2 regions of the Paramixta manurensis genome follow, and region 2 is predicted to be linked to the other one. Evidence: predicted binding sites of a transcription regulator. Region 2 holds the regulator's gene; the other holds the start of a gene.
What was found. Region 2 encodes CRP, which controls carbon source genes, mostly activating them, when cyclic AMP is high. Its sites were predicted from a motif close to ATGTGANNNNNNTCACAT; they were not measured.
Positions count from the first base shown of each region.

Region 1: mlc (sugar metabolism global transcriptional regulator Mlc) is a predicted target of CRP. The motif match lies at 1,094-1,111, and genes of this name have one in related genera.

Region 1 is NZ_CP054212.1:2,256,477-2,259,625, forward strand. Features, by position in the region: gene PMPD1_RS10970 (multidrug efflux MFS transporter YnfM/SxtP(Kp)) at 1-55, opposite strand, end outside; gene PMPD1_RS10975 (LysR family transcriptional regulator) at 152-1,039, shown strand; gene mlc (sugar metabolism global transcriptional regulator Mlc) at 1,204-2,421, shown strand; gene bioD (dethiobiotin synthase) at 2,553-3,149, shown strand, end outside.
Region 2 is NZ_CP054212.1:373,086-376,234, forward strand. Features, by position in the region: gene PMPD1_RS01695 (YccS/YhfK family putative transporter) at 1-905, opposite strand, end outside; gene crp (cAMP-activated global transcriptional regulator CRP) at 968-1,600, opposite strand; gene PMPD1_RS01705 (OsmC family protein) at 1,899-2,303, shown strand; gene PMPD1_RS01710 (phosphoribulokinase) at 2,352-3,149, opposite strand, start outside.

The DNA.
Region 1 (3,149 bases), 1.9 Mb from region 2:
AGGCGCGTTCTGCTTGGTTATTTTGTAGCGTCACGGCCTGAGAAGAGCGGTTCACAACGGATCCTTAGGTTTTAATTTCAATCTCTAAAGCATAAGTAAACCGGATTATGTTGTATAATATATTAATAATCTCAAATGATTCTTTTAAAATATGAATATTGAATTGCGTCATCTACGTTACTTTATTGCCGTCGCGGAAGAACTGCATTTTGGACGTGCCGCGTTGCGATTGAATATTTCCCAACCGCCGTTGAGTCAACAAGTCCGGAAGCTGGAGCAAGAGATCGGCGCGCGTCTATTTGCCCGTACCAACCGCAGCGTACGGCTCACCGCCGCCGGGCAGCAGTTTTTACAGGATGCCCGCACCATTTTGGTCAGCGTTGAACAAGCCGCCGAGCGTGCGGCGCGCCTACATTTGGGCGATGAAGGGGAATTACGGGTTGGCTTTACCTCTTCGGCACCTTTTATCGCCGCAGTTTCCGATGCGTTGTCGACTTTTCGCCAACGCTTTCCCAATGTGCATATCCAGATGCAAGAGATTAACACCCGCCAACAGTTGGAACCGCTTAATGATGGACGGCTCGATTTGGGCGTAATGCGCAACACACCGCTACCAGAAACGCTTGAATATCGATTGTTGTTACGCGAACCATTGTGCGCAGTGGTTCACCGCGATCACCCGCTGGCTTCGTGGCAGCAGGTCTCCATCCAGGCGCTGTCTGCGGAACCGTTTATTTTCTTCGATGCGCGAGGGGGAACCGCGTTGTATAGCGAAATTCTGACCCTGCTGCAGCGTTATCACATTCAACCCTACATCACACAAGAGGTCGGCGAAGCGATGACGATCCTTGGACTGGTTTCCACCGGGTTAGGGATCTCCATTTTACCGGCCTCCTTCAGCCGGGTTCGGCTGGCGGATGTGGTATGGATACCTTTACAAGAGACGGATGCGCTCTCCGAAGTGTGGTTGGTTTGGTCAAAACAACGCGAGGTGAGTGCGGCAATGCAACATATGATGAAGTTTCTTTTTAACGATTAACGTTACGTTGGGCGGCGCGGGATTGCTGTTTTTCCACGCGCTTTATGACGTTTTATGTGCTGTAAATCACATATCGAATCAAATATTTGACGGCACCTCATTCCTCCTCCACCATAGCCGAAATGGGTTTATTTAGAAGCGCGAAAATAAGCGGGAGCAGGTTTGTGATAGCGGATAGTCAGCCTGGCCATATCGACCAGATCAAACAGACAAACGCTGGTGTGGTCTATCGCCTGATAGATCGATTTGGCCCAATTTCGCGCATCGAACTTTCCAAACGAGCCCAACTTGCCCCGGCCAGTATCACTAAGATTGTGCGTGAAATGCTGGAAGCCCATTTAGTACAAGAAACCGAGTTTCAAGAGGTTGGGAGTCGCGGGCGCCCGGCGGTGGGGCTTATTCTGGACACCGATGCCTGGCATTATCTCTCGGTGCGTATCGGCAGCGGGGAAATGACGCTGGCGCTACGTGACTTAAGCAGCAAACTGGTGGTTGAAGAGGGCGTTCCGCTCCCTTCTCAAGCCACCGAACCGCTGCTGACCCGGATCATTGGCGAAATCGATCGCTTTTTTATCCGCCAGCAAAACAAGCTAGAACGCTTAACGGCTATTGCTATCACATTACCCGGCATTATTAATACCAAAAAAGGGATCGTTCACCGTATGCCTTTTTATCAGGTGGAGGATATGCCGCTCGGTGCTGAACTCGAAAGGCGCACCGGGTTACCGGTCTATATTCAGCATGATATTTGTGCCTGGACCATTGCCGAGTCGCTGTTTGGCGCTTCTCGTGGCGCGGATGATGTTATTCAGGTGGTTATCGACCATAACGTCGGCGCGGGCGTGATCACCGGCGGGCGTTTGCTGCATAACAGCCGCAGTTCACTGGTTGAGATTGGCCATACTCAGGTGGACCCTTATGGCAGGCAGTGCTATTGCGGAAACCATGGCTGTCTGGAAACCGTCGCCAGTATTGGAAGTATGCTTGAATTGGCGGAACAGCGTCTGCACGCCTCCCCACACTCCACGCTGCAACACCAGCCGTTAACGGTTGAATCCCTGTGTGATGCCGCGTTGGCGGGCGACCAATTGGCGAAAGATATTATTACCGGCGTCGGCAATAGTATTGGCCGCATCCTGGCGATGATGGTGAACCTGTTTAATCCACAAAAAATTCTTATCGGATCGCCACTCAATCGCGCGGCGGAAGTTTTCTATCCGGTCATCACCGCCTGCATTCGTCAGCAGGCTTTGCCAGACTACAGCGCCGAAATTGACGTTGAGCCCACCCAGTTTCTTAATGTCGGAACCATGCCAGGCGCCGCCCTGGTCAAGGATGCGATGTATAGCGGTGAGTTGCTGGTCAAACTTTTACAGGGCTAATGTTTTTTCTTTATTAGCAAAAGATTGCGTTAGCGCAAGCCGTAGTCACCTGCAATCTCATAAAATTCCTGGCTAAAACCATTGATTAAAGATTATCTATTTCAGGTTGTTAGCCTGCCGGAGTTTTCCTCATGTTGAGTCGTATATTTGTCACCGGTACGGATACTGCGGTTGGCAAAACCGTTGTCGCGCGTGCATTGTTGCAAAAACTGGCGGTCGATTATCCCCGTGCAGTGGGCTATAAACCCGTCGCCAAAGGTAGTCATCAAACCGATGATGGGTTGCGAAATAAGGATGCGCTGATACTACAAGCCACTTCGACCCTTTCGTTACCGTATGAGGCCATCAATCCTATTACGCTGCAGGAAGATGAAATCTGCGTACATCCTGAGGTGATTAACTACACGCATCTCAGCACCGGTTTACAAGCGCTCAACGCCCAGGCGGATGTGGTGGTGATTGAGGGAACCGGCGGTTGGCGTAGTCTGATGAACGATATGCGTCCGCTGTCTGAATGGGCGGTGCAGGAGCAGTTGCCGGTAGTGATGGTGGTTGGAATTAAATTGGGCTGCATCAGCCACGCATTACTCACCGCGCAGGCGATTATTAATGATGGGTTACCGCTGCTAGGCTGGGTAGCGAACCGGATTAATCCCGGTTTGGCGCATTATGCTGAAATCATTAACGTGCTTAGCGAAAAGATCCCGGCACCGTTGTTGGGGCAGTTG
Region 2 (3,149 bases):
TCCAGCGCCTGCAAAGGTTTCTCCATCGTGAAACGATCGGGCAGCCGGTGGTAGAGAATGTCATCGGCCAGCTCGCGTAACCGGGCAGAGATCAGGTTGGCGTTCCAGCGGATCACCGCCTCAGCATGGCTCTGCTCTACCAGCTTTTGTACTTCTTCCGGTTGATGCAAGCTCACCGAAATATGTTCTTGTAGATCGAGCGCGACCTGAAACGCGCGCGTCAGGCGTTTATGGCTATTGTTTCGGTTGGCGGCCAACATATGCATTTGCTGATAGCACATGTTAATCAGGTCGACCGCTTTCTGCTGGCGCGCCAACAGCGGCGGCAGCGCTTTCTCCGGATCGGTTAAACGGGTAAGTAAGGTGTATTTCGCATCGCAATAGTCGGCGAGTTCACGATAGAGCAGGCTCAACGTTTCACGCATTGGTTGCTCTTTCCACAGCGAAAACCAGAACCAGTTAAAGAAGCCGTACCAAATAGTTCCGCCAATATAGAGAAGCGGTGGTGCCCAGATCGGCATGCGGCCGATCAGGCTGAGGGTAAAGATGGCGGCAATCAGTGAGGCCGGCAGTAGACGCGCATGGAGCGGGCTGATTTCTCCGGTCACGCCCAGTAATAGCGGCATGGCAAGCAAGATAGCCGGTAAGGGAATTGCGTGTTGCGTCAACCACTGGATTAGGAAACTGCTGGTGGCAAATAAGGTGCCGCCGACAATCAGGCGCTTAAAAAAGCGCTTATGCGGCGTATCCAGACCGGCAATATTGCAACAGGCAGGCACCAGCGAGAACAACAGACCCTGTTGTAAGTTACCAAATAGCCAGCCAATCGCGACCGGCAAACAGAGCACCAACGTTTGCCGCAACGCATAATTGACTTCAGGGTGATAAATTATTCGCCGCCACATCCGCTTATCACAGTATAAAAAAACGGCGCGATACCAGGTATCACGCCGTGGGTTTAGAGAGCTTAGCGCGTGCCGTAGACGACGATGGTTTTGCCGTGCGCGGAGATCAGATTTTGGTCTTCCAGCATTTTCAGGATACGCCCGACGGTTTCGCGTGAGCAGCCAACGATCTGGCCAATCTCTTGACGCGTAATTTTAATTTGCATGCCGTCCGGATGTGTCATCGCGTCGGGCTGTTTTGCCAGATTGAGTAAAGTTTGTGCGATACGTCCCGTCACGTCGAGGAAAGCGAGGTTACCCACTTTTTCCGATGTGACCTGGAGGCGACGCGCCATTTGCGAAGAGAGGCGCATGAGGATGTCTGGGTTAACCTGAATCAACTGACGGAATTTCTTATAGGAAATTTCAGCCACTTCACAGGCCGTTTTTGCACGGACCCACGCACTACGTTCCTGACCCTCTTCGAACAAGCCAAGCTCGCCAATGAAATCACCCTGATTGAGGTAGGAGAGGATCATCTCTTTGCCTTCTTCATCCTTGATCAGCACGGCTACGGCACCTTTGACGATGTAGTAGAGCGTTTCGGCCTTTTCACCTTGATGAATTAGCGTGCTTTTGGATGGATATTTGTGAATATGGCAATGTGACAGGAACCATTCGAGTGTAGGGTCTGTTTGCGGTTTGCCGAGAACCATTCGCTGTTATCCTCTGTTGTAATCGTGCCCTAAACACAGGGCAAAGTTCCCTGTTAGGCGTGGAAATATTCAAACATTTTCCTGGCAGGAAATTTTCCGGGCCTCTGTTTCGAGCTAAGCTCATCAAATTGTCCCGTTTTCGCTTTTAATGGCGAAATATTACAGCTTTGTTTGTAGCACAGCTTTAGGCTACTGTCTTCTGTTGTCTCGCTTCAGCATGACGGGAATCGTTGATGTTTGCCGTTTTATTCGGGTAAGCGTAGTCTGACATGTCAGAGAAAGGTTAGGAGGAAGTGCGATGCAGGCGCGAGTTAAGTGGGTTGAAGGGCTGACCTTTTTGGGAGAATCCTCATCGGGTCATCAGGTACTGATGGATGGGAACTCAGGCGATAAAGCGCCAAGCCCAATGGAAATGGTGCTGATGGCGGCGGGCGGCTGTAGCGCGATTGATGTGGTTTCGATACTGCAAAAGGGACGTAATGAGGTGGCGGATTGTGAAGTCAAGCTCAGCTCGGAGCGTCGGGAAGAAGCGCCGCGTATTTTTACCCATATCAATCTGCATTTTATCGTTAGCGGTAAGGCATTGAGCGATAAAGCGGTCGCGCGGGCGGTAGATTTATCGGCGGAAAAATATTGTTCGGTGGCTATCATGCTAGGGAAAGGCGTTGAGATTACCCATAGCTATGAGGTTGTGGCGTTGTGATCCTGCGCCAACGATAATGGGATGCCGGGGCCCGGCATCCTTCTGGCATTACTCGATTTTTTTGCCTTCCATCAGCCGTTTCACCAGCGGCGACATAATCAGCTCCATGGCCAGCCCCATTTTTCCACCCGGAACCACTAGCGTATTGATGTGCGAGATAAATGAACCTTGCAACATCGCCAATAAATAAGGGAAGTCGATATCTTCCAGACCCTGGAAATGAATCACCACAAAGCTCTCATCCAGCGATGGAATGCCGCGGGCAGCGAACGGGTTTGAGGTATCGACGGTGGGAACGCGCTGGAAGTTAATATGCGTGCGTGAAAACTGCGGCGTAATGTAATTAATGTAATCTTCCATTGAACGCACGACCGAATCCATCACCGCTTCACGCGAATGGCCGCGCTCACTGGTGTCACGTACCAATTTTTGGATCCATTCAAGGTTAACGATCGGCACCACGCCTACCAGCAAATCGACCTTATCCGCCACATTATGCTGTTGGGTTACCACGCCGCCATGCAGGCCTTCATAAAACAAGATGTCGGTAGGTTCTGGTAGCGGCTGCCAGGGCGTAAACGTACCCGGCACCTGATTCCACGGCACCGCCTCATCATAGGTGTGCAAATACTTGCGCGATTTACCGCGCCCATTCTCGCCATATTCGACGAAGGTTTGTTCCAGCAGGCCGAAATCATTCGCCTCCGGGCCGAAGTAACTGATGTGCCGCCCTAAATCACGCGCTTTGCGAATGGCCATATCCATTTCCGGGCGCGTATAGCGGTGGAAGCTATCCCCTTCCAGTTCAGCGGCATGTAAATCCAACTGCTGGAAAATCTTACGAAA